DNA from 2 places in the Streptomyces sp. A18 genome. Region 1 is predicted to be linked to the other one. Evidence: riboswitches for the same ligand, from Rfam matches in the RefSeq annotation. Region 1 holds a riboswitch; the other holds the start of a gene.
The links. A riboswitch is a leader RNA that binds a small molecule or an ion and turns the genes downstream of it on or off. The one in region 1 is predicted to bind glycine.
Positions count from the first base shown of each region.

Region 2: another riboswitch for glycine. It lies ahead of gcvT (glycine cleavage system aminomethyltransferase GcvT); the one in region 1 lies ahead of gcvP (aminomethyl-transferring glycine dehydrogenase).

Region 1 covers NZ_JBWLKL010000010.1:270,101-281,964, reverse strand. Annotated here, with positions in the region: gene AC5P1C_RS19300 (sugar phosphate nucleotidyltransferase) at 1-302, shown strand, start outside; gene AC5P1C_RS19295 (DUF881 domain-containing protein) at 404-1,303, shown strand; gene AC5P1C_RS19290 (small basic family protein) at 1,300-1,632, shown strand; gene AC5P1C_RS19285 (DUF881 domain-containing protein) at 1,637-2,503, shown strand; gene AC5P1C_RS19280 (FHA domain-containing protein) at 2,586-3,554, shown strand; gene ftsR (transcriptional regulator FtsR) at 3,598-4,341, shown strand; gene AC5P1C_RS19270 (bifunctional nuclease family protein) at 4,395-4,868, shown strand; gene AC5P1C_RS19265 (MerR family transcriptional regulator) at 5,041-5,676, shown strand; gene AC5P1C_RS19260 (DNA polymerase IV) at 5,760-7,169, shown strand; gene AC5P1C_RS19255 (PRC-barrel domain-containing protein) at 7,213-7,593, opposite strand; glycine riboswitch at 7,737-7,834, shown strand; gene gcvP (aminomethyl-transferring glycine dehydrogenase) at 8,032-10,917, shown strand; gene AC5P1C_RS19245 (DUF5999 family protein) at 11,006-11,212, opposite strand; gene AC5P1C_RS19240 (hypothetical protein) at 11,517-11,864, opposite strand, start outside.
Region 2 covers NZ_JBWLKL010000022.1:34,151-46,014, reverse strand. Annotated here, with positions in the region: gene AC5P1C_RS28220 (ABC transporter substrate-binding protein) at 1-34, opposite strand, end outside; gene AC5P1C_RS28215 (ABC transporter permease) at 136-1,140, opposite strand; gene AC5P1C_RS28210 (enhanced serine sensitivity protein SseB C-terminal domain-containing protein) at 1,494-2,267, opposite strand; gene AC5P1C_RS28205 (enhanced serine sensitivity protein SseB) at 2,392-3,204, opposite strand; gene AC5P1C_RS28200 (AAA family ATPase) at 3,264-3,950, opposite strand; glycine riboswitch at 4,092-4,197, shown strand; glycine riboswitch at 4,198-4,309, shown strand; gene gcvT (glycine cleavage system aminomethyltransferase GcvT) at 4,345-5,508, shown strand; gene gcvH (glycine cleavage system protein GcvH) at 5,599-5,976, shown strand; gene glyA (serine hydroxymethyltransferase) at 6,006-7,268, shown strand; gene AC5P1C_RS28180 (L-serine ammonia-lyase) at 7,427-8,797, shown strand; gene AC5P1C_RS28175 (GNAT family N-acetyltransferase) at 9,047-9,706, opposite strand; gene AC5P1C_RS28170 (EF-hand domain-containing protein) at 9,788-10,000, shown strand; gene AC5P1C_RS28165 (ABC transporter ATP-binding protein) at 10,056-10,877, opposite strand; gene leuA (2-isopropylmalate synthase) at 10,874-11,864, opposite strand, start outside.

The sequences.
Region 1 (11,864 bases):
CGCAGCTCACGCTGAGCCAGATCGATGCCCGTATCCCGCGGGCCCATGTGCTGCGGCGTGACCTCGCGACGCCGTGGGCCGTCAAGGGGCTCGTGATGCGGACCGTCGTGGAGGCGGCTGGGGAGCGGTCGGTGGACACCACCGATGGCGTCCGGGTCGTGGAGACCGATGGGCGGTGGGTGTTGGTGCTGCCCGATCCCGCGGAGGCCGTCACCCATCTGTGGGCCGAGGGACCGGACGACGCGTCCGCTCAGGCGCTGCTCGACGAGTGGTCCGCAGTGGTGGACAGCGCCGGTCGCTGAGCCGGTCGCTGACCGGCGGCGTGGGCCGGACGGCACCCGTGAGAGGTGCTGTCCGGCACGCCGGTGGGGCCATTCGGAGGTAACGCCCGCGACGTGCGACGATGTGCGGCATGCCGCAGCAGCCCCCCGTTCGGAGCACCTCCTCGCGCCCCCGGCGTCCGGACGCCTCCATGTCGCTGCTGACCACGGTCATGGACCACAGCCTGGACGAGGGCTACGCGGAGGCAGCGGCCCGGAAGAAGGCGAAAGGTGCCGCTGGAGTGCCGCGTCCGCTGCGGGCGAAGCTCGGCCTCGCCCTCGGACTCGTCCTCGCGGCCCTGGTGGTGACGGTGGGGGCGGCGCAGGCGCGGATAGCGGCTCCGGTCGTCGCCAAGGAGCGCGCTGAACTCATCGACCGCATCGAGTCGGCGACCTCGGACGCCGATGAACTCGAAGGGGACGTCGAGACGCTCCGTGACGACGTGGACGAACGACAGCGCGAGGCACTGAAGAAACACGGGGGCAGCCAGGGCGAGTTGGTGTCCCTGCTCTCCGGTGCCACGAAGGTCCACGGGCGCGGCGTGAAGCTTGTGGTGGACGACGCGAAGGAAGCCGATCAGGGTGGGGGCGGGCCGCGCGAGAGCGCCGGATTCTCCGACACCGGACGGGTACGCGACCGTGACATGCAGCGGGTCGTGAACGGCCTGTGGCAGTCCGGCGCGGAGGCGATCTCCATCAACGACCAGCGGCTGACGGCGCTGTCGGCCATCAGGGCCGCGGGTGACGCGATACTGGTCGACAACAAGCCGCTGGTGCCGCCGTATACGGTGCTTGCCGTGGGCGACGGACAGCGGTTGAGCACGAGATTCCAGAACAGTCGCGACGGTCAGTATCTGCACGCTCTGCAGGAGAACTTCGGCGTCCGGACCAGCATTTCCGTCCAGGATGATGTCCGACTGCCGGCAGCACCGAGTGTGACCGTACGAACAGCAGAGCCGAAGGCAGGAAAGGGCACATCGTGATCGCCGTACTGGGCCTCGTCGTGGGAGTCGTGGCCGGATTGTTGGTCCGGCCCGAGGTTCCGGCGGTGGTCGAGCCGTACCTTCCGATCGCCGTGGTGGCGGCACTCGACGCGGTGTTCGGAGGCCTGCGCGCGATGCTCGACGGGATCTTCGACGACAAGGTCTTCGTGGTGTCGTTCCTCTCGAACGTGGTCGTGGCCGCCCTGATCGTGTTCCTGGGCGACAAGTTGGGCGTGGGCGCTCAGCTCTCCACCGGTGTCGTGGTGGTGCTCGGCATCCGGATCTTCTCCAACGCCGCCGCCATCCGCCGACACATCTTCAGGGCGTGAGGCGATGAGTACGGACGAGACGCCCGCGGGCGACAAGCGGAGCAAGGAGCTTCCCGCCGAGGTGCACAGCGCGCCCGCGGCGCCCGATGAGAGCGCGGCGCCCGAGCCGGACGCACCGCAGGGCGAGCAGCAGGACGGCCAGGCGTCGCTCAGCGGTCGTCAGCGGCTGGCGGAGGGGCTGTGGCCGCCTCGCGTGACCCGCCCCCAACTCATCGTCGCCCTGCTCCTGTTCGTACTGGGGCTCGGACTCGCCATCCAGGTGCGCTCCAACAACGACAGCAGCGCGCTGCGTGGCGCACGTCAGGAAGATCTCGTACGCATTCTCGATGAACTGGATGACCGCACACAGCGTCTGGAAGGTGAGAAGCAGCGTCTCGAGGACCAGCGCACCGGGCTCGAGAACAGCTCGGACCAGGCCGAGGAGGCCCGCAAGCAGACCGTCGAGAAGGAACGTCAACTCGGCATCCTGGCGGGCACCGTGGCAGCGCAGGGTCCTGGCATCACGCTGACCATCGATGACAAGAAAGGCGCGGTTGAGGCGGACATGCTGCTCGATGCCATTCAGGAGTTGCGCGCCGCGGGGGCCGAGGCCATCCAGATCAATGACGTACGCGTAGTGGCCAACACCTATCTGTCGGATACGGACAGTGGTGGTGTCCGGGTGGACGGCCGCAAGGTCGGCAAGCCTTACAGGTTCAAGGTGATCGGCAAGCCGCAGGACCTCGAGCCGGCGCTGAACATCCCCGGTGGAGTGGTGCAGACTCTGGAGAAGGAGCAGGCCACCGTCACCGTGACGCGAGCGGAGAAGATCGTGGTGGACGCCTTGCGAGCGGCGAAGCGGCCTGACTACGCTCGGTCGTCGTCCCAGTGAGCCGGGGGTGCATGGGGGCCGCCGGTCGAGGGCATGAGGTTGCGGGGGGTCGGCGCACCGTAAGCGTGGTGCGTGGTGGAAACTGTTTGGCGGGTGCGGACGTTGTGAGGATGTCTGTGCTGCCGATGTACGCCGGTGTGTGCAATCAGGGTTCGTCCTGCCCCACGGGCGGGTCTGTTTCGGTCAAGGGGAATCGCCCGTGAAGTTGTTTGCGAAGTTGTTCGGCAAGAGCGCACGTGAGGACAGCGGCAATCCCGCCACTGCCCGGCACCGTGCCCCGCGCCATGGAGACGCCGAGGAGCAGGGCGCCGAGCGCCCGATGTTCCGTGACCAGGTCGGTGGGCCAGGCGGTGACATTTCGGGCGCGCAGGGCGCGTCGTCTGTTGACCCTGCCGGTGCGGGCCGCATAGGTTTCACAGAACCGTCAACCTCAAGTACGGGTGGAGGGTTTACCCCCGATCCGTACGCATCGAATGCCCCCGCGGGGCAGCCGCGGCAGGAGGATCCGTCCATGGCCCTGGTGTGTACGAGGTGCGGGAACCGCAACGCCGAGGCGAGCCGGTTCTGCTCCAACTGCGGTGCGCCGCTGCGGGCCGGGGCCACGCCGGAGCGTCCCTCCGAGACGACCTCGACGATCTCCATCTCGGGCCTGGAGGCCTACGACGCGGAGGTGACGGGGCAGACCGCCTCGCCCGCCCTCTCGCCGGAGGCCCAGGCCGCCGTTGACGCACTGCCGCTCGGCTCCGCACTCCTCGTGGTGCGCCGCGGGCCGAACTCGGGCAGCCGCTTCCTCCTGGACGGCGAGCTGACCACGGCGGGGCGCCACCCGCAGAGCGACATCTTCCTGGATGACGTGACCGTCTCGCGTCGTCACGTGGAGTTCCGTCGCCTCGGTGACGGTTCCTTCACCGTCGCCGACGTGGGCAGCCTCAACGGCACGTACGTCAATCGGGAGCGCATCGACTCGGTCGCGCTGTCGAACGGCGACGAGGTGCAGATCGGCAAGTACCGCCTGGTCTTCTACGCGAGCCAGCGGGCCGTCGGTATCTGATCCGCCCCCAGACTTCCGTCCGGGGGGACCCCCAGGAAGGGCCATGCTTCAAACACCGAGGGGCGGTGCCGGGAACGGCACCGCCGCCGAGGACCATCGGCTGATGAGCATCGGCGCCGTGCTGAACGCGCTGCGTGACGAGTTTCCCGAGGTCACGATCTCCAAGATCCGCTTCCTGGAGTCGGAAGGGCTCATCGAGCCGGAGCGCACGCCATCCGGCTACCGGAAGTTCAGCCCGGAGGACGTCGAGCGGCTCGGTCACGTCCTGAGGATGCAGCGGGACCACTATCTGCCGCTCAAGGTCATCCGGGAGCACCTGGACGCCCTGGAGCGCGGAGAGCGGGCGCCTCTGCCCTCCCTGGGGCAACCGCGCGAGCCCGGTGACGCCTGGGGCGTGCGTGACACCGAGGAGCCCACCGCGGCCCGCGTGGGCCGCGCCGAGCTGCTGGCCGCCGCCGAGGTCGACGCGGAGCAGCTGGCGGAGTGGGAGACGTACGGGCTCATCGCACCCTTGCCGGACGGTGGTTACGACGCGGAGGCCGTGACGGTCGCCGCGCTCGTCGTCGAACTCGGACGGTTCGGCATCGAACCCAGACATCTGCGCGCCATGAAGTCGGCGGCCGAGCGCGAGGCCGGCCTCGTCGACCAGGTCGTGGCGCCGCTGCGCAGGCACCGTAACCCGCAGACCAGGGCCCATGCGGAAGCCCGTACGAAGGAGCTCGCGGGGCTGACCGGGAAGCTGCACTCTGCACTGGTGCAGACCGCGCTCGGGGTGCGGTTGCCCTGACTCGGGGGGTGCCCGACTACCCAAACCGGCCGGGCACGTCCTAGGGTTGCTGTGTGAACGAGCTCGACGTCGTAGGTGTCCGGGTGGAAATGCCCTCCAACCAACCGATCGTGCTCCTGCGTGAAGTGGGAGGCGATCGTTACCTCCCCATCTGGATCGGACCAGGTGAGGCGACCGCGATCGCCTTCGCACAGCAGGGGATGGCGCCCGCACGGCCGCTGACCCACGACCTGTTCAAGGACGTGCTGGAGGCGGTGGGACAGGAGCTCACCGAGGTGCGCATCACGGACCTCCGAGAAGGGGTCTTCTATGCGGAACTGGTGTTCGCCAGCGGAGTCGAGGTGAGCGCCCGGCCGTCCGACGCCATAGCGCTCGCCCTGCGCACCGGAACGCCGATCTACGGCAGTGACGGTGTCCTCGACGACGCGGGCATCGCCATTCCGGACGAGCAGGAGGACGAGGTGGAGAAGTTCCGCGAGTTCCTCGACCAGATCTCGCCCGAGGACTTCGGTACCAACAGCCAGTAGTCCGTCGCTTCCGAAGGGGCCCGGCGGACCATTCGGCAAGCCATTCCCGGCGACGCGGTACGGCAAACCACTCTTAGGGTGATTATCACTCGGCGTGCCGAGTGTGGCGATCGTTGACGAGCCCCTGGTGACTGCCTACCGTCGTGGAGGCAGGTCAAGGACGGAGGTCGGCGTGAGAAGCAGCGGCGACGGTACGGCGATGGGCGGTCCGTATCCGCTTCACGGCAGCGCGGCCGGTCACTCTCCGAGCAGGCCGATGGCGGTTCAGGGGAGCGTTCAGGGGAGCGGGGACGCCACGTCCGGACAGTCCGAACAGGAACAGATCGGTTACCGGGGGCCGACCGCGTGCGCGGCCGCCGGCATCACCTACCGACAGCTCGACTACTGGGCCCGTACGGGCCTCGTCGAGCCCAGCGTGCGGTCCGCGGGCGGGTCGGGGACCACGAGGCTCTACAGCTTCCGGGACGTCGTCGTCCTGAAGATCGTGAAGCGGTTCCTCGACACGGGAGTGTCCCTGCAGAACATCCGGACCACGGTCCAGCATCTGCGCGGCCGCGGTTTCCGGGACCTGGAGCGGATGACGCTCATGAGTGACGGCGCGACGGTCTACGAGTGCACGTCGCCCGACGAGGTCCACGACCTGCTCCAGGGCGGCCAGGGGGTCTTCGGGATCGCCGTGGGCGTCGTGTGGCGGGACGTGGAAGCGGCGCTCTCGCAGCTGCACGGCGAGCGGATCGACACCGGGGAGACGCTGGTGCGGCAGAACCCCGCCGATGAGCTGGCGAGGCGGCGCAACAGGGCCGTGTGAGGCGGCTGGGACGGTTGAGGCGGGTTCGAGTGCCCGGTGGTGTTCCCCAGGTGTTGTCAGTGGCGTAGGGCAGCATCAGAGGTGTGAGAACCGCGCCCACGATCCTGCATCTCGACATGGATGCCTTCTACGCGTCTGCCGAGCAGGCCGCGAAGCCGAGTCTGCGCGGGAAAGCCGTGGTGGTGGGCGGACTCGGGCCGCGGGGTGTGGTGGCGACGGCCTCGTACGAAGCGCGGAAGTTCGGTGTGCACTCGGCGATGCCCATGGGGCAGGCGCGGCGCCTGGCGCCGAATGCGGCCTATCTGGTGCCGCGCTTCGGGCTCTATCGCGACATCAGCGAGCAGGTGATGGGGCTGCTGCGGGAGCTGTCGCCGCTGGTGGAGCCGCTCAGTCTGGACGAAGCCTTCGTCGACCTGGAGGCGGGCGGCGTGGCGGACGACCAGGCGTCGGCGCTTGAGGTGGGTGAGCGGTTGCGCGCGGACATCAAGGCGGTGACTGGGCTCGCGGGGTCGGTCGGGCTCGCCGCGTCCAAGATGCTGGCCAAGATCGCTTCGGAGGATGCCAAGCCGGACGGCCTGCGGCTCATAGTGCCGGGCACCGAGCGGGAGCTGCTCGCGCCGATGTCGGTGCGGATCCTGCCCGGTGTCGGTCCTGCCACCGGGGACCATCTGCGGCGGGGCGGGATCATGACGGTGGGGGAGATCGCAGAGGCGGGCGAGGACGAGCTCGTGCGGCTCCTGGGCAAGTCGCACGGGAGCGCGTTGTACGCGATGGCGCTGGCGCGGGACGAGCGGCCCGTGGTGGCGGAGCGAGAGTCCAAGTCGGTCAGCGTCGAGGACACGTACGACGTGGACATCCACGACCGGGTACGGGTCAGGGGCGAGGTGGCGCGTCTGGCCGACCGGTGTGTGGAGCGGCTGCGGGCGGCGGGGCACTCGGGACGGACGATCGTGCTGAAGGTGCGGCGGTTCGACTTCTCGACGCTGACGCGCTCCGAGACGCTGCGGGGGCCCACGGACGACCCCGGAGTGGTCCGGGAGGCCGCCGCGCGGCTCCTGGAGTCCGTGGACACCACCGGAGGCGTGCGGCTCCTCGGGGTGGGCGTCACGGGGCTCGCCGACTACACGCAGGAGGATCTTTTCGCGCAGGCCCAGGAGCAGGCGCGGAGCGAAGCAGCCCAGGCCCTGGAGGCGCAGCGCGAGGCCGAGGAGGAGCGGGCCGCGGAGGCCGCGGAGGAACCCGCGGTCGAGGCGGTGGAGGAGCCGGTCGCTCCGGCCGAGCGGCGGTGGGCCGCCGGGCACGACGTGCGGCATGCCGAGTACGGGCACGGGTGGGTGCAGGGCAGTGGCCTGGGGCGGGTCACAGTGCGCTTCGAGACACCGGATTCGGTGGCCCCGGGGCGGGTGCGGACGTTCCGTACGGATGATCCGGCGCTCGAGCCCGCCGAACCCTTGCCGTTGGTGGCCTCTCCCGAGGCGCTGGAGCCGCAGTGACGTCCGGTCTGCCGCTGGTGGTCACCGGAGTGCTCGGCGGGCGTCAGATGCCCTCCTGGCCTGCGATCTTGCCGAAGTCCTGGTCCGGGGGCGGCGGTGACTGCGGGGGCGTGATGTCCAGGCCGTAATGGTGGTAGAGCTGCAGTTCCTGTTCGGGCGAGAGGTGGCGGCCCACCCCGAAGTCGGGGGCGTCCTTGATGAGGGAGCGGTCGAAGGGGATGCGCAGGGTTCCGTCGCTCTTGACCACGCTGGGCTCCAGGGGGACGAACGCGTCCCGGCTGAACAGACCGGTGCGTATCGCGGCCCACTCCGGGGCGCCGGTCGCGTCGTCGAGATAGACCTCGTCGATCGTTCCGATCTTGGTCCCGTGCTGGTCGAACGCCTTCCGGCCGATCAGATTGCGTGGATCGATATCGGTCTGCACGGTCCCTCCAACTGGTCGAGGCTTGTCGAAGTGGGGCGTAACTCATCCTTGTTCGTTCGTAATCACTACGAAAGAGCACTTCGGGGCAGGCGGCCACTCGAGGGATCCGCTATCTCCTCGCTGGTAGGCTGGCGCTTGGCTGCTGACCCCGTGCGGGAGAGCTCCCCGGTGGAAACACCGGGGGCGCCGAAGGAGCAACTCCTCCCCGGAATCTCTCAGGCACCTGTACCGCACGGACGAGGTCACTCTGGAAAGTAGGGCGGGCGTCGGGCGGGCACGTCCGGAACCCTTCCTCACCGACGGTGAAAGCCGGTGCGACGCCTCTCGCGGGGCACGGACCGGTGAAACTCTCAGGTTGAGATGACAGAGGGGGAGGCCGTCCGGGTACCCGCGCCGTGGTGCCCCTCGCAGGTCGCGTCAGACCAGGAGGCCTCCGCAATGACCGCCACCCCTCGTATCCCGCTCTCACAGCTCGAGCAGGGCATTCCCTTCGAGCAGCGGCACATCGGCCCCGATGTGGAAGCACGGGCCAAGATGCTCGCGCAGGTCGGATACGGCTCGCTCGACGAGCTGACCGCCGCCGCCGTGCCGGATGTGATCAAGAACGCCGAGGCGCTGAACCTGCCCGGAGCGCGCTCCGAGGCCGAGGTCCTGGCCGAACTGCGCTCCCTCGCGGACCGTAACGACGTGCTCGACTCCATGATCGGGCTCGGTTACTACGGGACGTTCACGCCGCCCGTGATCCTGCGGAACGTCATGGAGAACCCGGCGTGGTACACCGCTTACACGCCGTATCAGCCCGAGATCTCGCAGGGGCGCCTCGAGGCGCTGCTCAACTTCCAGACCGTCGTCGCCGAGCTGACCGGACTGCCCACCTCCGGTGCCTCGCTGCTCGACGAGGGAACGGCCGCCGCCGAGGCGATGGCCCTCTCGCGGCGCATGGGCAAGGTCAAGGACGGTGTCTTCCTCGTCGACGCCGACACGCTGCCGCAGACCATCGCCGTCATCCAGACCCGCGCCGAGCCGACGGGTGTCGAGGTCGTCGTCGCCGATCTGAGCGAGGGCATTCCGGCCGAGGTCGCCGAGCGCGGTGTCGTGGGCGTACTGATCCAGTACCCCGGCGCCTCCGGTGCCGTACGCGACATAAAGCCGCTCGTCGAGCAGGCACACGAGCTCGGTGCCATCGTCTCCGTCGCCGCCGACCTGCTGGCCCTGACGCTGCTCACCTCGCCCGGTGAGCTGGGCGCCGACATCGCCGTCGGCACCACGCAGCGCTTCGGTGTGCCGATGGGCTTCGGCGGCCCGCACGCCGGTTACATGGCGGTGCGCGAGAAGTTCGCGCGCAGCCTGCCGGGGCGGCTCGTCGGAGTCTCCGTGGACGCGGACGGCAACAAGGCCTACCGGCTCGCGCTGCAGACCCGTGAGCAGCACATCCGCCGCGAGAAGGCCACCAGCAACATCTGTACCGCTCAGGTGCTGCTCGCCGTGATGGCCGGAATGTACGCGGTCTACCACGGGCCCGACGGTCTCAAGGCCATCGCGCGGCGCACCCACCGCTTCGCCACCGTGCTCGCCGCGGGGCTCAGGGCCGGCGGGGTCGAGGTCGTGCACGGCGCGTACTTCGACACCCTGACCGTGCGGGTGCCCGGCAGGGCCGAGGAGCTCGTCGCCGCGGCCCGCGAGGGTGGCGTCAACATCCACCAGATCGACGCCGACCAGGTCTCCCTGGCCTGCGACGAGACCACCACGCGCAAGCAACTGACCGCGATCTGGACCGCGTTCGGGGTCGAGGGCGACGTCGAGGCGCTCGACGCGGAGACCGAGGACTCGCTTCCCGGCGGCCTGCTGCGCTCCGACGACTTCCTGGCGCACCCCGTCTTCCACCAGTACCGCTCCGAGACCGCGATGCTGCGCTACCTGCGCAAGCTGGCCGACCGCGACTACGCGCTCGACCGGGGCATGATCCCGCTGGGCTCCTGCACCATGAAGCTCAACGCGACCACGGAGATGGAGCCGGTCACCTGGCCCGAGTTCGGGCAGCTGCACCCCTTCGCGCCCGCCCAGCAGGCGCAGGGCTACCTGACGCTCATCCGTGAGCTGGAGGAGCGGCTCGCCGAGGTCACCGGGTACGACAAGGTCTCGCTGCAGCCCAACGCCGGTTCGCAGGGCGAGCTCGCCGGCCTGCTCGCCGTGCGCGGCTACCACCGGGCCAACGGCGACGAGCAGCGCACCGTCTGCCTCATCCCGTCCTCCGCGCACGGCACGAACGCCGCGAGCGCCGTGATGGCCGGCATGAAGGTCGTCGTCGTGAAGACCAGCGACGACGGTGAGATCGACATCGAGGACCTGCGCGCCAAGATCGAGAAGCACCGCGACGAGCTGTCGGTGCTCATGATCACCTACCCGTCCACGCACGGTGTCTTCGAGGAGCACGTCGCCGACATCTGCGCCCAGGTGCACGAGGCGGGCGGCCAGGTCTACGTCGACGGTGCGAACCTCAACGCCCTGGTGGGCCTCGCCCAGCCCGGCAAGTTCGGCGGCGACGTCTCGCACCTGAACCTGCACAAGACCTTCTGCATCCCGCACGGCGGCGGTGGCCCCGGCGTCGGCCCGGTCGGTGTGCGCGAGCACCTCGCGCCGTACCTGCCCAACCACCCGCTGCAGCCCGCCGCCGGGCCCGAGACGGGCGTCGGACCGATCTCCGCCGCGCCGTGGGGTTCCGCGGGAATCCTGCCGATCTCCTGGGCGTACGTACGTCTCATGGGTGGCGAGGGCCTCAAGCGCGCCACGCAGGTCGCCGTGCTGTCGGCGAACTACATCGCCAAGCGCCTCGAGCCGCACTACCCCGTGCTCTACACCGGCCCCGGCGGGCTCGTCGCGCACGAATGCATCATCGACCTGCGTCCACTGAGCAAGGCGACGGGTGTCAGCGTCGACGACATCGCCAAGCGGCTCATCGACTACGGCTTCCACGCGCCGACCATGTCGTTCCCGGTCGCGGGGACGCTGATGATCGAGCCGACCGAGAGCGAGGACCTGGTCGAGATCGACCGGTTCTGCGAGGCGATGATCAACATTCGCGCGGAGATCGAGAAGGTCGGCGGCGAGTGGACCGCCGAGGACAACCCGCTGCGGAACGCGCCGCACACCGCTGCCGCCCTCGGCGGTGAGTGGGAGCACGCCTACAGCCGCGAGGAGGCCGTCTTCCCGGCCGGTGTCGTGGCCGCGGACAAGTACTGGCCGCCGGTGCGGCGCATCGACCAGGCGTACGGCGACCGGAATCTGGTCTGCTCCTGCCCGCCGCTGGATGCGTACGAGGACTGATACCGGGTCCAGCACATGCGTGGGGGCCGGTCCGGAGGTCTTTCTCTCCGGGTCGGCCCCTTTGTCGTCCGTGCCGTGCTGCCCCGCGTCAGGCGGCCGTCATGATCTTGTCCGTGCCCAGCGGTCGATGCGGGGCGATGATCTGGCCGTCCGGCAGCAGCTCACCGGTGTCCTCGAAGAGGAGGACGCCGTTGCACAGCAGGCTCCAGCCCTGCTCCGGGTGGCTCGCCATGAGGAGCGCGGCTTCCCGGTCGGCGGAGTCGGCTGTCGGGCACGGTGGTTGGTGCTGGCACATGGAAGGGTTCTTTCGCTGCGATGTGATGGCTGTGACGTTGGCCTTGCGACTCGATGCGGTGTTCATGGCCGCCCCCCGTTTGTTTGGTCGGTCCCAGTGTTGCCCTACGGACGTCGATCCGCAGGGATTTAGCGGCAGCGCTCCTTACTGCTTAATGACGTATCACCCGCCCGGACGGTTCAGCCCAACTGCACTGTCTCTTCGGGTGGTTCGGGGTGGTCATACCGGGCTAGTCCGTATGGGCACATCACGCGCCGTGCCCCGCGGCCTGGACGGCGGCGGGGCACGGAGACGTACGGCGAGGTCAGGCGGGTGAGCCGAGCAGCGATGCCGGGGCCATGCGGTGGCTGAGCACCTCCAGGAGCTCCGTGGCGCGGTGCGGGCGGTGCGCCGCGATGCCGGGAGGCGCGGGCGCCAGGGGCACGAGGATGTCGGAGGGCGCGAGGTCGCCGCCCGCTCCGTCCGCCGTGCAGTCGCCGTGCAACCAGAGGGTCAGCATGTAGAGCTCGGGCACGGACAGCAGCCGGGGTTGGTAGGGCATCGGCATCGCCTCCGCGTGGCGCAGGGCGCGCTCGGTGGACGCGAGGTAAGGGCCCTCGAAGAAGTGGGAGAAGGCCCACCCGTCGGGCGTCAGCATCGTGTCCGCCGCGGC
Region 2 (11,864 bases), on a different contig from region 1:
CGGTCAACCGTCGTTTAGAGGAACCTGTGGGCATTTCTCGCATCCTCCGAGATTCGCGGTCCTAGGCTTTGACTGCCTTGAGAACCATGGGAAGAGCCACCTGACGCTGCGGCAGGGGCAAGCCAGTGGAGCTGTTTACCGAGTTCCCTTGGGGTCCAGGGCGTCGCGCAGCCCGTCACCGAAGAGGTTGAAGGCAAGCACGGTCACGAAGATCGCCAGGCCGGGGAAGACCATGAACATCGGGTCGTGCTCGTACGTCGCGAGGGCGTCCCGGAGCATGCCGCCCCAGGAGGCCGTCGGCGGACGTACACCCGCGCCGAGGAAGCTGAGCGCCGCTTCGGTGAGGATGTTGGTGGGGATCATGAGCGTCGCGTACACGGTGATCGGCGCGACCAGGTTCGGCAGCAACTCACGGAAGAGGATGTGCCGTTGACCGCCACCGAGGCTGCGGGCCGCCTCCACGTACTCGCGTTCGCGCAAGCTGAGGGTCTGGCCTCTGACGATGCGCCCGACGTAGGGCCAGCCGAAGAAGCCGATCACCAGGATCAGTACGGCGATGCGGACGCCGCTGCCGGTGAGCCCGAGCAGGTCGTCGGGCAGGACCGAGACCAGGGAGATCACGAAGAGCAGCTGCGGGAAGGCGAGCAGCACGTCCATGACCCGGCTGATCGTCGCGTCGACCCAGCCGCCGAAGTAACCGGCGATGATACCGAAGAAGGTGCCGAGCACCACGGCCACCACGGCGGCGAGGAACGCCACGAGGAGCGAGATGCGGGCGCCGTAGACGATCCGGCTGAAGACGTCGCGGCCCTTGTTCGGCTCGACCCCGAAGAGGAAGTCCGGACTCATGCCGCCGAACGCGCCCTTGGGCAGGTTCGTCAGGTCTTCGAGCTCGTCCTGGTGGAACTCGTTGGGCGGGTGGCCCAGCAGGGAGACGATCAGGGGCGCGAAGACGGCGACAAGAACCAGGACGAGCACGGTGATGCCGCCGGCCAGGGCGACCTTGTCCCGCTTCAGGCGGTTCCAGGCGATCTGCTTGAGGGACCGCCCCTCGACCTTCTTCACCCCTGCACCAGCTGCGGGAGCGACATCCTCTGTCGGGTCCGCGTCCGCAGGTGTGTCATGCAATGGTGCCGTCATCGTGGCAGGGACCCCTCTCAACCGGTGGTGACCGGCCCGCACTTGCCGCTGTAGCGACGTGATCAGTCCGTCGTACACAGGGGCGAAGCGCCCCTGGTGCGGGAGTCTTCATCGGGGTCGCGATCTGTTACCAGACTTGACGGGGAATGGATGCGCAACCGTGATGCTGATCGAGGTGTTCCGTTATCCGGACGCAGGTGAACGAGGGGCGAACACGGGGCAGTTGGGTCGCAACGTTCCACGGGAGCCCATAGAGCCCCTCCACCATCAGAACGGACATCGTGACGGTCAGGGCAGGTATACGAGCCGCGGTGGCCGGTTCAGTGCCCTTCCGGGAGGGCCGCGGCGGCGTTTCAGTACTGCGCGGGGTAGCCGTATCCACCCGCGGGCGCCGGTGCCGGCTGGGCCTCGCGGTCGTAGAACGGCCTGGCATTGGCGCGCAGCCACATGGCCACGGGGTCGTACGCGTCGGACATCGCGACGGTCGACACGGGCAGGCCGTCGGGGACGGCGGCGATCGACTGCTGCATCATCGTGCGCACCCCGTCCACCGACGACGGCGACGTGTCGTACACATCGAGGCCGATGGCCAGGTACGGCGCGCCGAGCGCGGGCTGCACCCAGGCGCGGCGCAGCGAGCGGACCGCGGGCGTGCGGTGGGCGTTCTGCGTGAGCAGGGCGTAGAACTGGGGGATCTCGATGGCCGGTTCGGTGAGCCGCAGCGGCCCTGCGGGCAGCAGGTCGAGGCCCGACGCGATGCGCCGCAGGTCGAGCCAGGGGATGCCGACGCCGCCGCCGGGGGCGTGCGGGTTGAGCCAGAGGCCGTAGTGGTCGGGGTAGAGGGTGCGCGAGATGTCGACTCCGCTGACCACCTCGTACGAGCGGTTCCAGCCACTGGCGGAGAGCTCCTGGGCGGAGGTCACGCACGGCGCGTACCCGAGGCCCTCGACCTCCATGTTCCCGTACTGCGCGTCGGGGGATCCGGCCTGGCCGTGCCAGAGCAGCATCCACACCTGGTCGGCGGCGAGCGCCCGCAGGAGCGCCTCGTAGGCGTCATAGCGCCCCGGCGTCACCTGGCGCAGCATGTGCTCGACCTGCCCGGCCGCAGCCGTGCCCGACGCACTCACCCTTAACCGCCCCTTCGCGATGACCCGCTTGACCCGGTGGCCCCGGGTCATGAAACCAGCTTAAGCGGCGATCCTGACACCGACTTGACGTACGGCACCCTCACCCACGTACCTGCACATGTCCTTACACATGTCCGTGCTCGCCCCCCGGGCTCTGCCCGAAGAAGGGCCGGACCCGCTCCCGCATCCAGTCGCCGACCGGATCCTGGGCCACGTCGAGCAGCACCAGGTTCACCGGCCAGGCCACCGGCGCCTGCCCGAGGGCCCGGCCCACGGCCTCCATCGGCAGTTCGCGCGCGTTGCCCTCCCAGGAGGTCAGTTCGACGCCGACGAACAGCGACGGGTCCGCGCCCTCGACGCTCGCCAGGCAGCGGCGGGCGCTCAGGACGACCCCGGTGGCCTCGAACTCACGCGCGGCGGCGGACAGGAAGTCCACCGGGTCCTCCTGCCAGTCCGGTTCGAAGAGGCGTACGCGGCCGCCGCTCGCGGGGCCGTCCAGCGGGGTGCGCCCGGCCCTGCAGAGTTCGGCCACGGCGGGCGGGGGCAGCGGGACGCCGACCGTGCCGTCCGGGTTGACCGCGATACCCATCTGCGGGGGAAGGCCGCGCGCGAACTCGACGGCGGGTGCCACGGTGCAGCCCATCCGGCCACCGGTCGCCTGCTGGAACTGCTGCTCGGAGCTGAACACGGGGACGTAGGCCTGGCCCTCGAGCTCCAGCGTGGGCAGGTCGAGGGTGCCGCTGTCCGGGGCCCCACCGTTCGGCAGCGGGACCCAGACGTGGCTGCGGCCGAGCACCTCGACGATGCGGGCGCCCGCGGATGCCGTGCTGGTGGGGGGCGCGCCGGGCGCGCCCAGGGACGCCGCGAGCACCTCTTCGAGTTCGTTGCCCGGCCATCCTCCATAGGGATGGGCGTGTGCCTGCGCCGGAATGTCCATCGTCCTTAACCCCTGCTCGGTCCCTCTGCCTGCGGCACGACCCTAACGTGACGGACGGCTCAGTTCCCGAAGCCGATCCCCCGCAGCACCCCGGCCGCCGTCCGGTCGAGCAGCACGGCCGAGCCGCAGCCGCGCGGCAGATCGCCCCGCTCGGCGGCGCCGACGAGGCGGCCGACCGTCCTTCGGTGCCGCGCGAAGGCGTACCGCGACACGCCGCGACCGCGCGACAGCTGGCCCTCTATGGCGGTGTCCGGCGGCACGTCGAGCAGCAGCAGGTGCAGCGTCGTGCCGCGCCGCGCGGCCTCGCGGGCCAGCCAGCGGCGCACCCACGCCTGGGTGCCGCAGTCGTGCACCACGACGCCCTCGCCGGAGCGCAGGGCTCTGCGCAGGCCCGCGTAGTGCGCGAGGCGGACCAGGGGGCGGTACACCGCGTACGGCAGCAGGCCCGGCATGCGGCGGGCCCAGCGGTCGCGGGTGTCCTGGCTGTCGATGCGCGGGCCCGCGACGGCTCTGCGCATCAGCGTGGACTTGCCGCTGCCCGGAAGACCGGAGACGACGATGAGGTCGCCCTCGCCGAAGGTGAGACGGTGCGGGCTGTGCCCGGTCCGCTGCCTCAGGTCGCGGACGACGGCCGCCGGCAGGGGGCCGCAGCTCTCCCTGGTGGGGGCGGCTGCCTGTTTGGGCAGGGCCACCCCTGTGTTGGTCGCGTAGACACTCGTCCTGCGCACCGTGATCGGCCTCCCCATAGCGGTCACGTAACTGCTTACCGCAGCTTCCCCGGCAAGTGTAAAGAGAAGGTAATGCGGCACAAGGGCATTACGGGACTGGCACTGCCCTGTGACGGAGGCGCGTGCAATGATGTGCGCGCAAACTCCATACAGGCCGTTTGAATCCGCGCGGGAGAGTTCCCGGTCACCGTCGTACGACGCACCGGGGCGCCGAAGGAGCAAGTCCCTCCCTTGAATCTCTCAGGCCCCGTACCGCGCGGGCGAGGCACATCTGAAAAGCGGGCCGCTCCGGCGGCTCCACCCAAGGTGCAAGTCATGACCCCCTGTACGGGCGGGTCGTGGTGAACCTCTCAGGTTCCGATGACAGATGGGGAGGATCGACCTCGCCCGTCATGCCCTGGGAGTTCCACGTATGAGTACCGCCCCCCGTCTGACTGCCCTCGATGCCGTGCATCGCGCGCTCGGCGCGACCATGACCGACTTCGCGGGCTGGGACATGCCGCTGCGCTACGGCAGCGAGCGCGACGAGCACATCGCCGTCCGCACCAAGGCCGGTCTCTTCGACCTCTCCCACATGGGCGAGATCACCGTCACAGGTCCGCAGGCCGCGGACCTCCTGAACTTCTCGCTGGTCGGCAACATCGGCTCCGTCGGTGTCGGCCGCGCCCGCTACACGATGATCTGTGCCGCGGACGGCGGGATCCTGGACGACCTGATCGTCTACCGGCTCGGCGAGACCGAGTACATGGTGGTCGCCAACGCGTCGAACGCGCAGGTCGTCCTCGACGCGCTCACCGCCCGCGCGACGGGGTCTCCCCTGCTCGAGCGAAGCCGAGAGCTTGGGGAAGGCTTCGACGCCGAGGTCCGCGACGACCGCGACGCGTACGCGCTGCTCGCCGTCCAGGGTCCCGAGTCCCCCGGCATCCTGAAGTCACTCACGGACGCGGACCTGGACGGCCTGAAGTACTACGCGGGCCTGCCCGGCACGGTCGCGGGCGTGCCCGCGCTGATCGCCCGCACGGGCTACACCGGCGAGGACGGCTTCGAGCTCTTCGTCGCGCCCGGCGACGCCGAGAAGCTCTGGGGCGCGCTGATGGAGGCGGGCAAGCCCGTCGGCCTGGTCCCGGCCGGGCTCTCCTGCCGCGACACGCTCCGCCTGGAGGCGGGCATGCCGCTGTACGGGCACGAGCTGACCGCGGAGCTGACGCCCTTCGACGCCGGCCTCGGCCGGGTCGTGAAGTTCGAGAAGACCTCGCAGTCCGACACCTTCGTGGGGCGCGCGGCGCTCGCGGCCGCCGCCGAGCGCGCCGAGACCGCTCCCCCGCGCAAGCTGGTCGGCCTGATCGCCGAGGGCCGCCGCGTCCCGCGCGCGGGCTTCTCCGTGGTGGCGGACGGCAAGGTCATCGGCGAGGTCACCTCCGGCGCCCCCTCCCCCACCCTGGGCAAGCCGATCGCCATCGCGTACGTCGACGCGGCGCACGCGATCCCCGGCACCGAGGGTGTCGGCGTGGACATCCGGGGCACGCACGAGCCGTACGAGGTCGTGGCTCTGCCGTTCTACAAGCGCCAGAAGTGACACTTCCTTCCCAGTGGTAACCCCGGAAGTGACCCCACGCACATCTTTCTCGTTCCGCAGCACCCACCCGCGTACAGGAGAATTCAGGTCATGAGCAACCCCCAGCAGCTGCGTTACAGCAAGGAGCACGAGTGGCTCTCGGCCGCCGAGGACGGTGTGGCGACGGTCGGCATCACCGAGCACGCGGCCAACGCGCTCGGTGACGTCGTCTACGCGGACCTTCCCGAGGCCGGCGCCGCGGTGACCGCGGGCGAGACCTGCGGCGAGCTCGAGTCGACCAAGTCGGTCAGCGACCTGTACTCGCCGGTGACCGGTGAGGTCGTCGAGTCGAACCAGGACGTCGTCGACGACCCGTCGCTGGTGAACTCCGCCCCGTTCGAGGGTGGTTGGCTCTTCAAGGTACGGATCACGGACGAGCCGAAGGACCTGCTCTCCGCAGACGAGTACACCGAGTTCTCCGGCAGCTGAAGCCCCCGAAGACCCTTAGGGACCACCTGATGTCGCTTCTCAACACCCCTCTCCACGAGCTGGACCCGGACGTCGCCGCCGCCGTCGACGCCGAGCTCCACCGTCAGCAGTCCACCCTGGAAATGATCGCCTCGGAGAACTTCGCTCCGGTCGCCGTCATGGAGGCCCAGGGCACGGTCCTCACGAACAAGTACGCCGAGGGCTACCCCGGCCGCCGCTACTACGGCGGCTGCGAGCACGTCGACGTCACCGAGCAGATCGCGATCGACCGGATCAAGGACCTGTTCGGCGCCGAGTACGCCAACGTCCAGCCGCACTCCGGCGCCTCCGCCAACCAGGCCGCCCTCTTCGCCATCGCCAAGCCCGGCGACACGATCCTCGGCCTGGACCTGGCGCACGGCGGGCACCTCACCCACGGCATGCGCCTGAACTTCTCCGGCAAGCAGTTCAACGTGGTCGCGTACCACGTCGACGACGCCGGTCTGGTGGACATGGCCGAGGTCGAGCGCCTGGCCAAGGAGAACAACCCGAAGGTGATCATCGCGGGCTGGTCCGCCTACCCGCGCCAGCTGGACTTCGCGGAGTTCCGCCGGATCGCCGACGAGGTCGGCGCGTACCTGTGGGTCGACATGGCGCACTTCGCCGGGCTCGTCGCCGCGGGTCTGCACCCCAACCCGGTGCCGTACGCGGACGTGGTCACCTCCACCACGCACAAGACGCTGGGCGGTCCGCGCGGCGGCGTCATCCTGGCCCGCAGCAAGGAATTCGCGAAGAAGCTGAACTCCGCGGTCTTCCCGGGCTTCCAGGGCGGCCCGCTGGAGCACGTGATCGCGGCCAAGGCCGTGTCCTTCAAGGTCGCGGCCTCGGAGGAGTTCAAGGAGCGCCAGCAGCGCACCCTGGACGGCGCCCGCATCCTGGCCGAGCGCCTGGTGCAGGACGACGCGAAGGCGGTCGGCGTCGACGTCCTGTCCGGCGGCACGGACGTGCACCTGGTCCTGGTGGACCTGCGCAACTCCGAGCTCGACGGCCAGCAGGCCGAGGACCGCCTCCACGAGGTCGGCATCACGGTCAACCGCAACGCGATCCCGAACGACCCGCGCCCCCCGATGGTCACCTCGGGCCTGCGGATCGGTACGCCCGCGCTCGCGACCCGTGGCTTCCAGGACGAGGACTTCCGTGAGGTCGCCGACATCATCGCCGAGGCGCTGAAGCCGGGCGGCGTCGACACGGAGTCGCTCAAGGCCCGCGTCTCGGCCTTGGCAGCCAAGCACCCGCTGTACCCCAACCTGTAGCACTTTCGTACGCTTTCCTTCGTACGATTCTTCGGGGCACCGCGCACACTGGACAGTGAAGACAGTGAGTGCGGTGCCCCGGTTCATGCCCCGCGTTCGTAGTTCTCTGCACCACCCCGGCAGACAACGGCGTCTACCAACCATCATTGGAGTTTCTCGTGGCCCTCTCGGTCTTCGACCTGTTCTCGATCGGCATCGGCCCGTCCAGCTCCCACACGGTCGGTCCCATGCGCGCCGCCCGCATCTTCGCGAGCCGCCTCAAGAACGAGGGCCTGATGGCCCACACCACCGCGATACGGGCAGAGCTCTACGGCTCCCTCGGTGCGACCGGCCACGGCCACGGAACCCCGAAGGCGGTGCTGCTCGGCCTGGAGGGCGAGTCCCCGCGCTCGGTCGACGTGGAGTTCGCCGACGACCGCGTCGAGCAGATCAAGAGCACCGGCCGCCTCAATCTCCTCGGCATGCACGAGATCGACTTCGCCTTCGACGATGATCTCGTCCTGCACCGCCGCAAGGCCCTGCCGTACCACGCCAACGGCATGACGATCTTCGCGTACGACCGTGAGGGCGCCCTCGTCCTGGAGAAGACGTACTACTCCGTGGGCGGCGGCTTCGTGGTCGACGACGACGCGGTGGCGGGCGAGAACCCGATCGTGCCGGACGACACGGTCCTCAAGCACCCCTTCCGCACCGGCGACGAGCTCCTGCGCCTCGCCGAGGAGACCGGCCTGTCCATCTCCGCGCTGATGCTGGAGAACGAGAAGGCGTGGCGCACCGAGGCGGAGATCCGCGAGGGCCTGCTCGACATCTGGCGCGTGATGCAGGCGTGTGTGTCCCGCGGCATGTCCCGCGAGGGCATCCTGCCCGGCGGCCTCAAGGTCCGCCGCCGCGCGGCCAACTCCGCACGCCAGCTGCGCGCCGAGGGCGACCCGCAGGCCCGCGCCATGGAATGGATCACGCTCTACGCGATGGCGGTGAACGAGGAGAACGCCGCGGGCGGCCGGGTCGTGACCGCCCCGACGAACGGCGCCGCGGGCATCATCCCGGCGGTCCTGCACTACTACATGAACTTCGTGCCCGGCGCCGACGAGGACGGCGTGGTCCGCTTCCTGCTCTCGGCCGGCGCGATCGGCATGCTCTTCAAGGAGAACGCCTCGATCTCCGGCGCCGAGGTCGGCTGCCAGGGCGAGGTCGGCTCCGCCTGCTCGATGGCGGCGGGCGCCTTCGCCGAGGTGCTCGGCGGCAGCCCCGAGCAGGTCGAGAACGCGGCCGAGATCGGCATGGAACACAACCTCGGCCTGACCTGCGACCCGGTCGGCGGCCTCGTCCAGATCCCGTGCATCGAGCGCAACGGCATGGCGGCGGTGAAGGCCGTGACGGCGGCGAAGATGGCGATGCGCGGCGACGGCAGCCACAAGGTGTCCCTCGACAAGGTCATCAAGACCATGAAGGAGACCGGCGCCGACATGAGCGTGAAGTACAAGGAGACGGCGCGGGGCGGGCTCGCGGTGAACATCATCGAGTGCTGAGCGTGTGACTGGTGAGGATGTCGTGAGCAGCAGGCCGCCCCTGCGGACCTGCCGCCGCGCGGTGTCGATCTCGACGTCGCCGACGCGGTGGACGGGCGGCCGTACGACACCGGCGCGGCGGCACAGGGTGATTGTCGTCGTCCTCGACCAGCAGCTCTCGCACGCCGCCCACCCTATAGATCAGGTGCGGGGGGGGGCGGCTTCGTGCACCGGGACCGCCCGCAGCCCTCACCCCGCGGCCCTCACCCCTCAACGCGCGACGAACAGCGCCTCCGCGCCCACCGGCCGGTACCCCGCCGCCTGGAACGCCCGCACACTGCGCGCGTTCCCCGCGGACTGCTGCGACCACACCGGGTACCCGCCGGGCACCAGCTGCCGGGCCGCGAGCGCGAGTGCCCGGCCGAGCCCCCGGTGGCGTACGTCCTCCTCGACCTCGATCGCCGCCTCCCACCGCCCGGCGAGCCCGCGCCCGAGCACCAGCAGGCCGCCTCCTGCGCAGGCCCACACCCGCACGTCGTCGCGACGCTTGCGGGCCCGCACCACCCGGGGGTGGTCCGGGTCGTCGAGCTCGTGAAGTCCGAGGGCGGGATCGGGGCCGCCCGGCAGGGCGTCGGCGACGGTCAGCAGGTCGGTGGTGTCCGTCACGCGTCCCGTCCGCTCCAGGAAGGCGGCGAGGAACAGGGGGTTCATCGTGGCGGCCAGCGGATCGCAGTCGAGCGCGGCGAGGGTGGCGTGCACCCACCGCGGGTCCTCGTCCGTGAAGACCACCGAGTGCGCGGTGAAGGCGATCACGCCCGCGTCGCGGTGGCAGGGCTGCGGCACGACGGTGGTGGTGCCGTCGGGCGGCGGGAAGTGCCCCTGGGCAGCCGCGTCGAGGATCGCCCCGAGCGCGGCAGGGGTGCTGGCCATGGGCGTACTCCTTGTGATCGCGTCCTCGGACGGCCGATACCCTAGCCCCCGTCAGCAGTGCACGAAGAAGGGGTGGATCCGGTGGCGGACATCGAGGAAGCGCGCAAGACGTTCGACCAGTTCGACGCGGACGGCGACGGCTTCATCACGGCGGCCGAGTGGAAGTCGGCCATGGCGAAGATGGGGGACTTCTACGTCACCGAGACGGTGGCCGAGGCCGTGATAGGCACGAAGGACGCCGACAAGGACAAGCGCCTGTCGTTCGACGAGTTCTGGGCGAGCCTGAACAAGTAGCGGGACGGCGCGGAAGGGGCCCGGCGCACGCGAGCGCCGGGCCCCTTCCGCGTACTCAGCGTGCGCGCCGCGCGGCCCGCACGCTCCATCTCCCCTCCGTGCGCTCCAACCGCACCGGGTGGTCGAAGCACTTGCTGATCTGGTCGCTGGTCAGTACGTCGTCCACTGCTCCCGAGGCGAGCGCGCGTCCGTCGCGAAGGAGCAGCGCGTGGGTCGTACCGGCCGGGAGCTCCTCCAAGTGGTGCGTGACCAGGACCGTGGCGAGCCCGGGGTGGGTCTCGCGCAGGGTGTCCAGGCTGTCGAGGAGGCGTTCGCGGCCCGCGAGATCGAGTCCGGTGGCCGGTTCGTCGAGCAGTACGAGCCGCGGTCTCGGCATCAGCGAGCGGGCGATCAGGGTCCGTCCGCGCTCGCCCTGGGAGAGCGTGGGCCAGCGCGCGTCCGTGCGGTGCGCGAGGCCGAGCATGGCGATCAGGCGGTCGGCCTGTTCGTGCTGCTCGGGTGTGGGGCGCCAACGGGGCAGTGGTTCCACGCTGTTGGTGAGTCCGGTGAGGACGACGTCGCGCACGCACAGGGCTGAGCGCAGTGGGTGACGTGGGTTCACATGACCTACGTACGACCGGAGTTCGCGCAGATCAACGCTGCCCAGGCGACGGCCGAGCACCTCGACCGTGCCGTGCGTGGGGTGAGTGAGGGCGCCGCAGAGACTGAGCAGGGTCGACTTGCCGGCGCCGTTCGCGCCGAGCAGCGCCCAGTGCTCGCCGGGGCGGACGGTGAGGGTGACTTCTTCGAGGATGGGGCTCCCGTCGCGGACTACGGTGACGGTGTCGGCGTGCAGGACAGGGGCCGGGTTCGGGTCCTGGTCCGGATTCTGGGTCATGCGGTGACCCCCGCTCGGTTCACCGCGGCGAGCACCGCCTGCACGGACGCGGTCAGGACGGAGGTGTCCAGGCCCGCCCCCCAGCGGACGACATCGCCGACCCGGCACTCGGCGTACGCGACGGCCTCGCTGCCGCCGCCCGCCTCGGTGGCATGCTCGGAGTAGTCCAGGATGTCGACGGCGATCCCGGCGGCGGCGAGCGCCTCGACGAACGCGGAGAGCGGTCCGTTGCCCACGCCTTCGAAGTCCCCTGCACGGTCGCCGACTTGGAGGGTGCAGACGAAACGGTGGGCGCCGTCCGGGGCGCGGTCGGTGGTCCAGGAGCTCAGCTCCACGTCGCCGCCGCCCTGTCCCGGCGCGACATAGGTCGCGCGGAACAGCTCGTACAGCTCCTTGGCTGTCGCCTCCTGGCCGCTGTCGTCGGTGGCCTCCTGCACCACGCGCGAGAAGTCGGGCCGCATGCGCTGCGGCAGGTCGAGGCCGTGCCGGGTCTGCAGCAGATACGCCATTCCGCCCTTGCCCGACTGGGAGTTGACGCGAATGACGGCTTCGTAGGTGCGCCCGATGTCGGCGGGGTCGACGGGCAGGTACGGCACGTCCCACGGCGCCTCGCGCTCCGGGACCCCCAACTCGGCTGCCCGGCGGGCGTGGTGGGCGAAGCCCTTGCTGATGGCGTCCTGGTGGGTGCCGGAGAAGGCGGTGTGGGTGAGGTCGCCCGCGTAGGGGTGGCGGGGGTGCACGGGCAGCTGATTGCAGTGCTCGACGACCTCGCGCACCGCGTCGATGTCGGAGAAGTCGACCATGGGGTCGACGCCTTGGGCGTACAGGTTCAGGGCGAGGGTCACCAGATCCACGTTGCCGGTGCGCTCCCCGTTGCCGAAGAGGCAGCCCTCGACGCGCTGGGCCCCTGCCAGGACGGCGAGTTCGGCGCAGGCGACGCCGGTTCCGCGGTCGTTGTGGGGGTGGACGGAGAGGATGACGGAGGCG